Regions from separate parts of the Lysinibacillus sp. G1-3 genome, predicted to be linked through region 2. Evidence: riboswitches for the same ligand, from Rfam matches in the RefSeq annotation. Region 2 holds a riboswitch; each other region holds the start of a gene.
The links. Region 2 has a riboswitch for S-adenosylmethionine ahead of metA (homoserine O-acetyltransferase MetA). Riboswitches for the same ligand answer to the same signal wherever they lie in the genome.
Positions count from the first base shown of each region.

Region 1: another riboswitch for S-adenosylmethionine. It lies ahead of ACVYAD_RS16545 (Na+/H+ antiporter NhaC family protein); the one in region 2 lies ahead of metA (homoserine O-acetyltransferase MetA).
Region 3: another riboswitch for S-adenosylmethionine. It lies ahead of ACVYAD_RS16885 (methionine ABC transporter ATP-binding protein); the one in region 2 lies ahead of metA (homoserine O-acetyltransferase MetA).

Region 1 covers NZ_JBWHYQ010000015.1:30,747-36,151, reverse strand. The annotation lists gene ACVYAD_RS16555 (non-ribosomal peptide synthetase) at 1-853, shown strand, start outside; gene ACVYAD_RS16550 (protein NO VEIN domain-containing protein) at 1,186-2,250, opposite strand; SAM riboswitch class I at 2,536-2,643, shown strand; gene ACVYAD_RS16545 (Na+/H+ antiporter NhaC family protein) at 2,748-4,031, shown strand; gene ACVYAD_RS16540 (DEAD/DEAH box helicase) at 4,160-5,405, opposite strand, start outside.
Region 2 covers NZ_JBWHYQ010000002.1:287,446-292,850, forward strand. The annotation lists gene ACVYAD_RS03330 (hypothetical protein) at 1-181, shown strand, start outside; gene ACVYAD_RS03335 (GerAB/ArcD/ProY family transporter) at 217-1,614, shown strand; gene metA (homoserine O-acetyltransferase MetA) at 1,745-2,680, opposite strand; SAM riboswitch class I at 2,834-2,944, opposite strand; gene ACVYAD_RS03345 (nucleotide excision repair endonuclease) at 3,139-3,510, shown strand; gene ACVYAD_RS03350 (TrmB family transcriptional regulator) at 3,590-4,372, opposite strand; gene ACVYAD_RS03355 (TSUP family transporter) at 4,498-5,268, shown strand.
Region 3 covers NZ_JBWHYQ010000015.1:100,627-106,031, reverse strand. The annotation lists gene ACVYAD_RS16895 (MetQ/NlpA family ABC transporter substrate-binding protein) at 1-666, opposite strand, end outside; gene ACVYAD_RS16890 (methionine ABC transporter permease) at 775-1,443, opposite strand; gene ACVYAD_RS16885 (methionine ABC transporter ATP-binding protein) at 1,433-2,461, opposite strand; SAM riboswitch class I at 2,779-2,883, opposite strand; gene ACVYAD_RS16880 (thioredoxin family protein) at 2,946-3,248, opposite strand; gene ACVYAD_RS16875 (toprim domain-containing protein) at 3,264-3,605, opposite strand; gene gcvH (glycine cleavage system protein GcvH) at 3,986-4,366, opposite strand; gene ACVYAD_RS16865 (arsenate reductase family protein) at 4,557-4,913, opposite strand.

The DNA of each region.
Region 1 (5,405 bases), on a different contig from region 2:
TACAGGCGGAACTTTAGTTATAGCTTGTAGGGATGATGTAGCCTCTACAGAAAAACTTCTAGATATAATGAGAAATAATAAAGTCACAATGATTAGTGGATTTCCACTATTATTGAATGAATTAAATAAATATCCTCTTGTAGAATCATTGCATACAATGATTAGCGGAGGCGATGTGTTAAGAAAAGAATATATCAGTAATTTGATTGACAAAGTAAAAATATATAACACCTACGGCCCTTCTGAAACTACTGTTTGTATTTCATATTTTGAAGTAACAAGTAAGAAAGTAGGAAATAATATTCCAACTGGTAAACCTATTGCTAACTATAAAGTCTATATTTTAGATAAAAATCGTCAGCCTGTCCCTATTGGTGTTCCTGGAGAAGTATGTATATCAGGCGTAGGCGTTTCTCGAGAATATTTAAATCGTCCTGATTTGACTAGTGAGCGTTTTACGCAAAATCCATTCGTAGAAAATGAGAAAATGTATATTTGTGGTGATTTAGCACGATGGTCACCTGATGGGAATATTGAATTTTTGGGTAGAATTGATAATCAAATAAAAATTGGCGGGAGAAGAACTGAGCCTGGTGAAGTTGAAGAAAAACTTTTACAACATCCTTCCATTGAAGAGGCTTGTGTTATTGCAAGAGAAAATAAAAATAAAAATAAATATCTAACGGCTTATATCGTGATGAATGAGCAAAATTCTGCCATAGAATTAAAAGAATACTTGCTGCAATTTTTGCCTGATTTTATGGTACCGTCTTATTATGTTGAATTAAATAAATTACCTTTAACGTTAAATGGTAAAGTCGATAAAAATAATTTAGCAGTTATTTTAGACTAAGTATACAGAATTTCAGGAATGTTAAAATCTTCATTATAGTATAAAACCTCTATTAAAGATTATGCCATATTAATAGAGCGTGGGATTAACGAAATTTAATCTCTACCTTTTAAAGTTTAAAAAGCTGAATACAAAAAGCTCAATAGTATTGGTCGTTCCTACCATATCTATTGAGTTTTTTAAATTTGTCTTTTCTTCAAGATTCGTCTGTTAAAGAAATCAATCAGAAAGTATTAGAACGTTACCCTCAATTTATAGAATTTAAAAATCGGACAAAACCTTCCACAGATTCTGACATAAAAGCATTTTTTATCTTTTATTAGTTTTATAATTCATTTATTGCTCTCCACTCGAGTGCCATATACATCAATTGTTGATGGAATATATGCATATTTTCGTGTCAACAAATCACTTACAGAGTTATAACTACTAAAGTCATTATCTATTTCCATCTTCATCTTACTATTCTTGCCTACACCATATACCCGTACTAGCCAAATTTCATCCTTATACAGAATGAACTTTTCCAATTCAGGATAAGTAATTGAATAGACTGCGCTTGTACTTGTTGATGTTGTACCCTTCACTTCAATTTTTATTGGTTTTGGAGGAGTCTGTGGTTGTAAATAATCGAATGCTGTAATATCGTATCCTAATCCATCACCTTGTGTTTGCGCTACATGCTCTACCTGATCTCCGTATTTTTCACCGAATACTTCTATTACTTTCTTTTTCACATATTCAAATACTTTTTGCTCTGCAATATCACCAATTTTTTTACGCTTTTTCAAGTCTTTTTGTAGCTGGTCTTGACTTACCACTCGACCCCGTTTCTTTGTACTGCCCGCTATCTTATTATTAACTCTAGACTCTCCTTGCTCGTAACTAGAAGTAGCAAACGTTTCCTCGTTAATTTCACCATCTTCTATTAGTTCTACTTCTACTTCAGGGATATCTTCATTAAGAAAACTATCAAACAAGCTAGCCCAAGCTTCAGGACAAGGAAATAAATAAGCCTGATTTCCTCGTCCATTTTCTTGAAAGGCTGAATATTTTTGCGGACGATCAGATTCCATATCTCCCCAAACATCTCTAATCATAATTGGATGTTCTAAAATTGTGTAATCTACATCCACCTTATAACCTTCATCTGACCATAGATTTTTTTCCTGCAGCTCATGCGGTTGTTCTGCAATATAACAATCTGAAGTTGCTATACCTACCGCTCGAATCGCTTGATCATAACAGCTGTAAATTTTATTACCAGCCTTAATTGTAGCCATCCGTTCGTACGCATGATTGCTATTTCCACTTTTATTTTTTTGCGGGGACCACATATATCCCCCGATAATTTCTTCCTCGTGTGTAGCATTTTGCATAACAATAAAATTACTCATATATTCACCCTTAGTTTCAAGAAACGTTCCATTTCAATTTTAATATTATTTAAATATTGTATTTTTACTATAATTCACGATTATAACATTGTCAAAAAAATCCATTATTAGGTGGATAATATTAGCTTTGAAAAATTAAAGACACTAAATTTCGCGAAAAGCTTCTCTTTATTTACTGAAACAGCCTAAAACAGATGACCTTTTTGAAATTGATTAAAAATAAGTTGCAAATATAGATGTTTTATTATAATATTTCATTATTGTGCAAAAAATAATATGTTTTTCTTCTTATCAAGAGAGATGGAGGGACTGGCCCTATGAAATCTCGGCAGCGGAACTTTGTGAGTAAGTTACTGTGCCAAATCCAGCAAGCAAAGGCTTGATAGATAAGAGGAGTGTTTTATAGATATAAGACCTCTTCTTGTTTTCAAGAAGAGGTCTTTTTTAGAGGAAAATGGACAAAGACGTATCCATTTTTAATTTTTGGAGGTAGAACAATGAAGAAAGAAAATCCATGGGCGCTAATCCCATTTGTTGTTTTTTTAGTTTTATTTATTGGTTCAGGGGTTATTACAGGTGATTTTTATGCATTCCCTGTTATTGTAGCCATTGCCATTTCGGGCGCTGTGGCTCTGGCAATGAATCGAAAAGAATCGTTTTCGAATAAGGTTGATATTTTTTGTAAAGGCGCTGGAAATTTAAATGTCATGCTGATGGTTGTTATTTTTCTATTAGCTGGAGCCTTTTCAGAGGTAGCAAAAGGCATGGGGGCAGTGGATTCCACTGTTAACTTTGCTTTGTCAGTCATTCCGCAAAACCTGCTTGTCGTAGGCTTGTTCATCATCGCTTGCTTTATCTCCCTATCAATGGGTACATCGGTAGGAACAATTGTTGCACTGGCGCCAATTGGAGTTGGGATCAGTGAGCATACCGACTTTTCCATGGCTTTAGTAATGGCAGCGATTGTTGGCGGATCGATGTTTGGCGATAATTTATCCTTTATTTCAGATACAACCATTACTGCCGTTCGTTCACAAGGCGTACAAATGAAAGATAAATTTAAGGTGAATTTTTGGATTGTGTTGCCGGCAGCTGTTGCAACAAGCATTTTTTTAGGAGTTATCACAATGGGCGAAACCGCGGCACAAGTAGAGCATTTAAGCTATAGTTGGGTAAAAATTGTTCCCTATGTATTGGTTATTATTTTTGCGCTAATTGGAATGAATGTCTTCCTTGTTCTTGCATTTGGAATTGTTCTGGCCGGGGCTGTTGGCTTAGCGGATGGTAGCTATCAGTTAATGGACCTTTTCCAAAAGATTGGCGAAGGAATGTCAGGCATGTATGAAATGGCATTTCTTGCAATCTTAATAGCTGGAATGGTGGAGATTATTAAGCTTAACGGAGGAATTGACTTCCTACTTCACCTTGCCACACGAAGAATTAAATCAAAAAAAGGTGCCGAATTTGGGATTGCCGGCCTTGTGGGCCTAACTAATTTATCTACGGCCAATAATACAGTTGCTATTTTAATTGCTGGCCCGCTTGCAAAAAATATTGCTGACCAGTATGGGATTGAGCCAAGAAAATCCGCAAGTATTTTAGATATTTTCTCCTGTACAACTCAAGGGCTTCTGCCGTACGGAGCCCAATTCCTAGCAGCCGCAAGCGTAGCCGGAATATCGCCAGTTAGTATGCTGCAGTATTCTTTCTACCCGATTTTGATAGGGATTTGCGGGGCTATTGCTATCCTTATTGGATACCCGAGACCAAAGAAAGCCTAAACTTTATCACTTTAAAGTGGCGATGTAACTTTAAAAATATTGATTATCTTGAAATAATCCAATTGTTTTGAAAAGAATTTAATCAAAACAATTGGATTTTTTATTTGAGGCTATTCATAAATATTTTTTTAGTTATTCTTCAGCGCTTTTATTGCATCATCAACATAAGGTACTTTGCTCCATAAATCCACATCGCCAATAATGACTAATCGATATTTTGCTCTAGTTACAGCCACATTTAGAATATTAGGTTTCAAACCTACCCAATTTGCAGCCCTTATGCCATTTTTTGCATCGCAACCAAGAACAAAAATGACTTCGTTAGCTTCTTTACCTTGAAAAGTATGAACAGTACCACAACTTCGATCTACCCATTCTTCAATCATTTCAAAGTTTAGCTCTCTAAGATTACTTTTCAACATCAACTTTAGGTTTCTTTTAATGCTCGACACAACCGATTTAAATGGACTAATAATATATAAATTCGGTAATCCTTTTTGAAGTATAATAGCTTTCATCACCATGTCTGACACAATTTCTCCTTGTTCAGCAACAAAATGATCTTTACCTCCTACTTCGACTCCTTTTACATCAATCCATGTAGATTTTTCAAGCAATAATAACAAATCTTCTTTGGGTCCTAAGGTTTGTTTAAACATACGACCATTATAAGCAATATTATTTGAAATCGAAAACATCGGATCTAAACATCGCCTATGAATAACAAGCGGACACCCTAACCAAATTTTATCGTTTAAATATTCTCTGTAACCGCCAAATTTATTTAAGTTGTCTGCAAACAACTGTACAGAAAGCTCGGATGATTGATATTCAGAACTTATATTAAAGTCATCCGCTAATCTCTTTATTAATTCTTTAGGGACAGTAACTACTGGTTCCACTTGCAAAGGGTCTCCAACAATTATAGCTTTATTCGTACGCCAAATGGCACCTAAAGCCGAGTATGGCGTAGCTTGACCTGCTTCATCTATAATTAAAGTACCTAATTCATTCTTATCAATATGATTTAAAAATGTAGAAATCGAGGCAAACGTTGTCGAAACAACTGGCACAACTAAAAATAATGTATTTAATAAATGTCCATATGCTAAATTTTTATCCTTCTCCGTGAATACCCCCTTCCACATATTCACAAGACAACTCAAATTTTGCCTAGTTTCCTTAGAATTTAATACAAATGCTTTTTGAAGCATTAACGCATAACAAAATAATTCCTCACGTAATATATCGAATTCTTTATCTGTCCATGGAGCTGCTAATTGTGATTTCTCATTAGTTTGAATGTTTTCCCAAAATTCGTCTCCTGCAAAATTATTTCCGAAACGTTTCTTATGTTGTTGTATTGTTTCAGAA
Region 2 (5,405 bases):
TATTCCTTCATTAAAAAAAAATAAAGAAACAAAAACAATCGTTATTTTTTCAATTTTTTTATTGCTTGGTGCCGCATTAAATATTGCAATCTTATTAAAGGTCAAAATACCGAGCCCACTAGATTTGATTACCTATATTTTTTCACCTATTAAAGATTACATTGTCTCTCTAACAAAGTAATAAGGCAATATTATGTTAAGAAAAAGGGGTAGTTCATGATGGAAAAAGAAATAATTAGTTCAAGACAATTTATGATCATTACCCTTCTTTTTTCAATTGGTACAGCCATTTTAATTATCCCTGCAAGTGTAACAAGCGAAGCAAAGCAAGATGCATGGATTGCAGCGATCATTGGTGTCGTTATAAGTTTGCCCATAGTAAAGCTATTCGTTGCTTTAGGAAATAAAACACCTACCCTTACATTTGTAGAGGCTAATGAAAAGATATTAGGTAGATTTTTCGGAAAATTCACTGCAATCGGCTTTGCTATTATATCTTTACTTTCAGCCGGTGAATTATTATATTTCATTGGAATTTTCATGAAAACAGAAATAATGCCAGAAACACCCACGATGGCGTTTGCATTTATGTTCAGTATTATCATTATTTATGCTACATTTTTAGGAATTGAAGTTTTTGCCCGTTCTGCAGAAATACTATTTGCAATATTTATATTAATTTTTATTTTCTTTGTCCTTTTTATTGCACCATCTATCCAGATTGAAAATATTCAGCCAATAATGGAAACACCAAAAAAATCATTATTCTTTAGTATAATTCGATTTATAAGTCTTTTTTCATTCCCCCTTGCCGTATTATTAACGATTTTCCCTTCCGCAGTTAACGTCCAAAAATCTGCGCAAAAAGGTTTTTACATTGGTGCAATTTTGGGAGGAATTGTCTTAATCACGATCATCACACTATCAATCCTTGTCCTTGGCCCAGCAAATACTGCTTCACGAACATTCCCAAGCTATGCATTAGCCCAAAGAATTTCAATTGGGGACTTTTTACAACGTATTGAAGTGATTATGGCAGCCATGTGGATTATCACTATTTATATTAGAACTTATATGTATTTTTATGCTGCGGTTATCGGTATCGCACAAATATGTAAAATTAAAAATCATCGACCGCTCATTTTACCACTCGGCATGATTATCCTTGGACTTTCACAAATTCTTCATCCGAATATTATTCATTCAGATATTTACAATAGAGATATATGGCCAATATTATCCTTCATTATAATGATTTTATTACCCTCCCTATTATTAATCGTCGCGAAGATTCGTAAAATCGATGGTCATCAAGGAAATGTGATGCATTGTGATAGTAGTACGCAAAATCAAAATGGAAATTCTACACAGAGTGATAGTAGTAGCAATGGCGGTAACGCTTCTCAAAGTGCAAATAGTAGCAATATCGATAATTCTACTCAAAGTGATAGTAACAGCAATGGCGGGAATGCTGCTCAAAGTGCAAGTAATAATAATGCCGAAAATACTACACAAAGTAAAAGTGAAAACGATACCGGAAATTCTACACAGAATGATAGCGATACCGGAAATACGCCAAACAGTGAAAAGAATAAAAAATCGCCAGACAATTAACAGCAGTGTTGTTCATCACCAAAAGCGAAGCGGCTCATCGGACGCCCCAGGAAGGTGCCCTACCGGAACGGAAATGAGAAAAGAAAAAATGATGACCCTATAATATCAAGGTCATCATTTTTCTATAGCACTAAATATGATATTCAATTTGATCAACAAAATCCCATTCGTATGGTGTTTCTTGATAAACATAGTAGTTCAACCAGTTCGAGAATAACAAATGTGTATGGGCACGCCATGTATTAATCGGTTCATTCCCTGGATCATCATTTGGGAAGTAATTCACTGGTACCTCAATATCTAATCCTTTCGCAACATCACGACTATATTCATCCGCTAAAGTTGTTGCATCATATTCAAGGTGACCAGTAATCATAATATTTTTATTGTCTTTAGATTGCACAATGAAAACACCAGCATCTTCTGAATAAGAGAGCAATCGTAAATCAGGATGGTTGCGTACTTCATCAATCGATACAGACGTATAACGCGAATGTGGTGCCGTAAACAAATCACTAAAGCCGCGTACTAAATCCACTGTTAAATCCGTAATAACATGAGAATATACACCTGAGCATTTAGCAGAAAGCCCAATTTTGCCAATATCGTAATGATGGTATAACGCTGCCTGAGCACCCCAACATATATGTAGGACCGATGTTACGTTTGTTTTGGACCAGTCCATAATTTCTGAAATTTCCTGCCAGTAGTTCACTTCTTCAAATGGCATTTTTTCTACTGGTGCCCCCGTAATAATCATGCCATCATAGCGACGATGACGAATTTGATCGAACGTCGTATAAAATAATTGTAAATGTGATTTACTAACATTTTTCGATTCATGAGTAGCAGTATTCAAAAATGTAATATTCACTTGTAATGGGGTATTCCCTAATAAACGTAGTAATTGCAGCTCTGTTTTTTCTTTTTCTGGCATTAAATTAAAGATTAAGATATTTAACGGACGAATTTGTTGAGTTTTCGCTCTATCCTCTTCCATTACGAAGATTTTTTCCTCACGTAAATGTTCTCCAGCTGGTAAGTTTTTTGGAATATTAATTGGCATCTTGCATTCCCCTCTCTTATATTTCTCTCTGTTAACCCATTATTGGCCTTAGTCTCCATACACAGGCCTTGCGTAAAGTCTTTTTTTCGATGAAATTAAAAAATCCCCCTCATTCCATTTGAGATAGAATGAGAAGGATGTTTACCACGTTCACTCTTATCTCTCAAAGGACAAATCCTTTGCTGGAATTAGCACCTTTCTAACTTTTGTTAGAGGTTGCTGAAGCGTCATCGGGCCAAATCCCTCAACTTCTCTTGATAAGATTATTTAATTAAAAAGAATTGTACCATGAACAATTAAGAATATCAACAATACATAGAATATTTTGTTATTAACCATGCATGTCATTATGTAATTTGTTTAAAACTAATATTGAAGCTAAGTCCATATATTTTATGGTAAACAAGCTGTAATTATGTTAACATATACCTTTAGTAACAGAGAGGAACGTGAATAGTTTGATTAAAATTGAATTTCCAAAACCAGATTTAGTAATTCGCCAACGCGAACAAGATGTAAAGCCAGGTGATGTACCAATCACACCGTATTTCGGTTTTATTGATTTCCATAAAATCACACGTGAAAATGGCGGCATTTTCTTATTCTACAATGAACAGAATGAACTATTATTTGTCGGTAAAGCACGTAAGATTCGTCAACGTATTAAAAAGCATTTCGAAGACAATGTGTCACCGATGAAAAATCACCGTGATGAAGTTTTCAAAATTGAAGTGTACGAAGTAGATGATCCAATGGAACGTGAAATTTACGAAACATACGCGGTTAATACATTCCGCGCTAAATACAATGTTGATAAAGTTTTTTATTAAGATAAAAGATCTTATATAACATAAAATAAGAATCTACAAGCCATCTGTACATGATGGCTTGTAGATTCTTTTATTATTTTCACTCTACGAAAAAGGCTTTACGTTCTTTTGTAATCCATTCCCCAAGCTCCGTATCATCGCGCTTTAACAGTCGATTGACAAGCACGTCATGCCATATATAATCCTCTAATAAATAAATATGCACTGTGTCATTTGTTATAAAAGCCGTTTCTTGATTGGACGGTGAGTGACCATAAATCATCTCTTGACCATCTATAGACAGTATAAACCAATGGGGCGTAGTAGCATTCCTCGTATATTGAGTAATGCGATGCTGGTCAATCGATGCAACATTTTCATCCACATACAATGTAATGCCATGAACCGGAATACGCTGAGAGACCTCATGTATATCTTCTCGCAATTTTTCATACATATCTTCCCACATTGATAATAATACTTTTTTCTCCGCTTTTTGTAATAACGACTGACAATAATTGACGATTGCCCCTTTTCCTTTTAGCGTAACGACCTTATGCTCCGCTTCCTGCTCTTTTACCTCTAATTTTTCTAATTGATCACTAATCGACGTGAAATTCGATTGCCAGCGTTGCTCAATTTGTTGTAAAAACACAGCAACTGGAATGGAAGAGTATGTCGTTTGATCTGCCGTTTCTTCTTTCAGTACTAACCCTTTTTCAACAAGTCCATTAAGTATGTCATATATTCTTGCACGTGGGATACCGGAGTTTTTACTTACTTGATAGGCACTAACATGACTATTTTGTACGAGTGCCGTATAGGCCTTAGCTTCATATTCTGTGAATCCCAGTTCTTTTAATTGGGCGATTAATAATTCCATCGAATCCCTCCATTTCCTCTATTATAATTGAAGGGTATGAAGGTACGCCAACGAAAAAATTAGTCTTTACAGCTCCGCGAATTTTAGTTACTATTTCAGTAGTAACTATCTAAAGAGGTGTAAACATGCTATTTGAAGTAGATTTAAATGTAGTCATATTATTAATATCTTTTGGATTTTTAGCCGCCTTTGTAGATGCGGTCGTTGGTGGAGGTGGCTTAATTGCCTTACCCGCCCTAATGTTTGCCGGTTTAAATCCAGCAGCAGCCGTAGCAACTAATAAGCTAGCTGGTACAATGGGATCTTTAACATCAACCATTTCCTTTTATCGTTCCGGTCAGCTAGAAATACGTTCGGTTATCAAATACTTTCCTTTAGCTTTTATAGGATCCCTTTTTGGTGCATGGACAGTACATTTAATAAACCCTGAATTACTAAAACCGCTTATGCTCATAATGCTTGCAGCGGTTGCAGTCTATACAATCTTCAAAAAAGACTGGGGTTCAGTAGCTTCGGTCAAAAATTTAAAATTTACGCACTTAGTTTTATTCATGCTATTGTTATTTTGCATTGGTTTTTATGATGGATTTCTTGGTCCAGGAACCGGCTCATTTTTAATTTTCAGCTTTTTATTAATCAGCTTTGATTTTTTAAAGGCAGCAGGAAATGCCAAATTTTTAAACTTAGCAAGTAATTTTGCAGGACTTTTAATGTTCGCCTACTTAGGTCAAATTCATTTTGTCTACGGTTTACTAATGGGTGTAGCTCAAATTGCCGGTGCATTTGTAGGCTCACGTATGGCGATTAAAAAAGGTAGCGGTTTTGTTCGCGTATTGTTTATTATCGTAACGATTACATTGCTCACTAAAAATGCTTATGATTACATAATTCATTAAAAAAACGCCGTAGATACGCTATTTCTACGGCGTTTTTGTTTGATTTTGTTTATGAACTTTGAGTGTTCTATTTTTTAATTCGAAGAGGTTCTTTCCGTTGTTTCCGTGATCTTATCCGTCGCTTCAAGTTCTTTCCG
Region 3 (5,405 bases), on a different contig from region 2:
ATCGATTGCAAAGTTCGAGTTAATTAAAACTGCATCGCCTTCATTATTTTCATACATTTGTACAAGCATTTCCGGAGCTGTATTTGCATCGAATTTGAAGTTTTTAGGGTTTTCTGCGATATCTTTTATTTCTGCTGCTGTTTTATCGACGCCATCTTTTAATTTAATTAAGCCCTTAGCTTCTAACAATGAAAGCATACGACCGTGGTCTGAAACTGAGCTAGAAAGTAAAATTGTTGCACCTTTTGGTAGATCCTCAAGAGATTTATATTTTTTAGAGTAAATTCCGATTGGTTCAATATGAATGGAACCAGCATTTACAAAGTCATAGCCATTTTCTTTCATGCTAAGCTCCAAGAATGGTAGGTGTTGGAAATAGTTTGCATCAAGTTCACCTGACTCTAAATGTTGGTTTGGTAATACATAGTCTTGATACGTTTCAATTTTAAGATCGATACCTTCTTTAGCTAAAGCTGGTTTTGCTTTTTCCAAAATAACCGCATGTGGTGTATTAGAAGCACCTATTGTTAATGTTACATTTTCTTTATTGTCTGATTTATCACCAGATGATGCGTTTGAGTTTGTATCATCTTTTTTACCAGCACCACAAGCAGCTAAAGCTAATACTAATACTGATAAAAATAATCCTGCTAATAATTTCTTCATTTTATTGCACTCCCTTTTAACTAATTTAAAATATGTTAGCGGTATAAAACCGAAATAACCTTTTGGATGTCCGTAGCGAGCTACGCTTTTTTTGTCATTAGCGCCTTTTTAGCGTTTATCTGTTTTGGCTGTAATTAAGTCGCCAATCCATTGAATAATAAATACTACTATTAAGATTAATATAGTCGCCATTAAAGTTACATCTTGGCGATTACGTTGGAAACCATCTAAGAATGCTAAGTTTCCTAGACCACCTGCACCGATAATACCTGCCATCGCAGTATAGCCAACAAGTGCTACAGCCGTTACAGTAAGACCAGAAATAAGCGCTGGTAACGATTCTGGAATTAATACTTTCCAAATAATCGTTGACGTTTTAGCACCCATTGAACGAGCCGCTTCAATAACGCCTTTATCGATTTCACGTAATGAAATTAATACCATACGCGCATAAAATGGTGCAGCTCCGATAATTAGTGCCGGTAAAGCCGCATCTGCTCCACGAATTGTGCCGAGTAAAAATTTCGTAAACGGAATTAATAAAATAATCAAAACGATAAACGGAATCGAACGGAAAATATTAACGATTGAGCCTGTTAAAAAGTTCACCAGTTTATTGGCCCATATTTGGTTAGGACTTGATAAAAACAATAAGATCCCAATTACTAATCCAAGTATAAATGTGATCACCGTAGAGATTGTTGTCATATACAACGTTTCATACGTAGCTTCCCACATTTTTTCCCAGTCAACATTCGGAAAGAGACTAGTTAGCATTGGCAATCACCTCCGTTTGTACTTCGACTGTATGCAAGTAGCTCAGTGCAGCTGCAACATTCGACTCTGTGCCTTCAATTTGTACGATAAGTGTACCGTACGCGCCATTTTTAGTTTGCGAAATATTACCATGTACTATACTTACTTCTACATCACACTGTTTCACAAGATGTGAGATGACAGGCTGTTCTGTTTTTTCTCCTACAAATATTAGCTTTACAAGTTGTCCATTAGGGTAGTTTGCTTTAATTTGTGCCACAGTTTCCTGTGTTTCCTTCGTATCTGTAATTTGAGAAACGAATTTTTTTGTAATGTCAGCTTGTGGCGCTTGGAATACTTGTAATACTTCACCACGTTCTACAATTACTCCAGCTTCCATAACCGCTACACGGTGGCAAATTTTACGAATAACATGCATTTCATGTGTGATTAACACGATCGTTAAACCTAGTCGCTCATTAATATCGACAAGTAAATCTAGGATAGCATCTGTTGTCTCCGGATCGAGTGCGGATGTTGCCTCATCACATAACAATACTTCTGGATCATTAGCAAGTGCACGAGCGATGCCTACACGTTGCTTTTGTCCCCCTGATAGTTGTGATGGATACGCTTTAGCACGTCCGTCTAAGCCAACTAATGTGATCAATTCTTTCACACGTGCCTCACGTTTTGCCTTTGGAACACCTGCGATTTCTAGTGGGAAAGCAATGTTTTCCGCAACAGTTCGAGACCAAAGTAAATTGAAATGTTGGAAAATCATACTGACCTTTTGTCTAGCATTTCTAAGCTTTTGCCCCTTTATGGATGAAAATTCTTGATTGTTAACCGTTACCGTACCTGATGTAGGCTTTTCCAAACCGTTTAACAAGCGAATCATTGTACTTTTACCAGCGCCACTATAGCCGATAATGCCATAAATTTCACCTTTATCGATAGAAAGGTTGACGTCTTTAACTGCTGTTAATTCGCCATTCGAGGTTTTGTATTTCTTCGTAATATTTTGAAGCTGAATCATAGCGAATTCTCCTTTTTTTTATCAATTGAGCCTCGGCATAATTGCGTCCGGAATCGACTTTGTGCTTGCACAAAGAAATCCTTTTCGATTCCATGACATCCGCCGGAGGCTTTAGGCCAACAAATGTTTTCTGTGCGAAAGCGTAGTGATAACGCAGCGGCGGCAACATGACGTTGGTCACTCAGTCGTTGCCACAGGATGTGACGTTCTTAGACTGAGTTCCTCTATTTCAGCGGGTGTTTCGGTGAAAGAAGTAAAAAAACCCCTTCAACTATAGACAAGTAGAAGGGGTCACGTAACTTATACGCTGAACCGTTCTCTCATCTTTCAAAGATAAAATCTTTGGGTGATTTGGCACCTTTTCACTTTGTGATGGTTGCCGGGCTTCATAGGGCACTTCCCTCAGCCGCTCTTTATAAGAGTTCGATATATTTATATTTTTTAGTATATTCGTACTTTACCACGTGAGTAAAGTTCAGTCAATTTATTTTTTTAACAATTCGTATAAATACGGTACGGATTGAAAAGCATAAACCTTTTCCGTCACTTTTCCGCCTTCACATACAAGTAAACACGGTACACTTTCGATTTTATTATCATAAGCGATTTGTTCGATAAAATTAATATTCGCTTTACCAACCTGTAGCTGTGGTAGCAATTGCTCAACAACCGACATCATTTTCGATGCAACTACACACGTTCCACACATTGGTGTATATAAATAAAAAGCAGCCTTTTCACCCGACTGGATAGCCACGTCCCACTGCTCTTTTGACCATTCTTCCATTTTTTTCACGCAACCTTACAAAATATATTCATTATGGATTGAGAAATGCGCACGAATTAAGATTGCCGCTAACACCTTTCTCGGAGTTGTCTCTACTTCCTTATATGTTGGCATAGTACGTAAATGCTCAGCCTCTGGATAATGTCTGTCCATTAATGCTCGTAGCTTATCACCCGATGTATCTGCATCAAAAAATGTATAAAGCTCACAGCCTTCATATGGATCAAGTAACTCTTCTAATTGATGCACACCAATTGTACCATTCGTGCAAAGTATTTTAACATGTTCATTTAAAATAGGTTCAATTTGAAGCTTATCCGAACGGCCTTCGACAATTAAGCATTTCCCCTCGAACATAACGCCACCCCCGTTTAGACATATCCCTTATCATTATTATATCAATAAATCTTGTCATTGATACTGTTAGACACCTATTGTTAAGGGAATATACTTGCATTCACCCTCATCCACTATGATGGCAGAATGGATGAAGATAATAAAAAACGTCGGTAGTTTCCGACGTTTTTCTAATCAATTATGCCTCGGCATAATTGTGTCTGGAATCGGCTTTGTGCTTGCACAAAGCCGATTCCGTGACATCCGCCGGAGGCTTTAACTTCTTTCAGCGGCTATTGGGACACCCACTGAAAAGTATCTTAATCAACATTCATCTCAACATCTAAAGAGGTAGGAGACTATTGCTGAAAGAAGTTAAAGGCTTGTCTTATAAGCTTGTCTTATTCTGCAATCATTTCATCGTATTGCTCAGCTGTCATAAGCTTTTCAACTTCTGATGCATCAGCAGGCTCTACAACGATCATCCATGCTTTTTCATATGGTGATTCATTAACGAATTCTGGGCTATCTTCTAAATCTGCATTTACTTCAACTACTGTACCTGAGATTGGTGCATATAATTCAGAAACTGTTTTTACAGATTCTACGCTACCAAATGGATCATCTGTTTTGATTTCGTCACCAACTTGTGGAAGTTCAACGAAAACGATATCTCCAAGTTCAGATTGTGCGAAATGAGAAATACCGATACGTACTTTTCCGTCTTCTACTTTAACCCATTCGTGCTCTTCAGAGTAACGTAAGTCTTTAGGTGTGTTCATGCAAAAACCCCTCCATAAATATGTAATATATTCACTTTCAGTGTGCCATACTTCTTCCATAAAAACAAGAATCAATTATGCCTCGGCATAATTGTGTCCGGGATCGGCTTTGTGCTAGCACAAAGAACTCTTTTCCGATTTCCATGACATCCGCCGGAGGCATTAACTTCTTTCTAAGAAGTTAATATCGTTATTTCCAAGCTTGCTCAAAATCTGATTCTTTAAACCCTAACGTAACTTTTTTTCCATCAGTTACGATTGGACGTTTAATTAACATACCATCTGAAGCAAGCAGTTCAAGTTGCTCCTCTTCAGTCATTTCAGCAAGCTTATCTTTCAAGCCAAGCTCACGATATTTCATACCAGAAGTATTAAAAAATTTCTTTAAAGGTAGTCCACTTACTTGCCATAAGTTTGATAGTTCGTCCTTTGTTGGCGGTTGTTCGACAATGTGTACATCTTCATATGAAACTCCATTGTCATTTAGCCATTTTTGTGCTTTTTTACAAGTAGTACATTTCGGATATTGAATAAATTGAATCGTCATTTAAAGGCTCCTCTACTATCATTTTTAGGAACTACACTTTCAGTGTATCCCTCATTTTCTGTAGTATACCATCATAACCGTTACGAACCAAAATGAAACTCATCATATTAAAGTGTATGGATGATTCCCGTTCCGGCTGGGCGCTTTGTTGCTGACGCTTCGCTTTCGCACAGTTAAAACATTTGCCGCTGTCGCTTCGCTTTCGCGCAGTTAAAACATTTGTTGCTGACGCTTCGCTTTCGCACAGTTAAAATATTTGCCGCTGTCGCTTCGCTTTCGCGCAGTTAAAACATTTGCCGCTGTCGCTTCGCTTTCGCGCAGTTAAAACATTTGTTGTTGTCGCTTCGCTTTCGCGCAGTTAAAACATTTGCCGCTATCGCTTCGCTTTCACACAGTTAAAATATTTGCCGACAGATGTACAATCGCCTTCACTATTCTGATTGATTATGGTGAGTAGTCATAGAGCCCTCATTTGACTTACATAAAATTTAT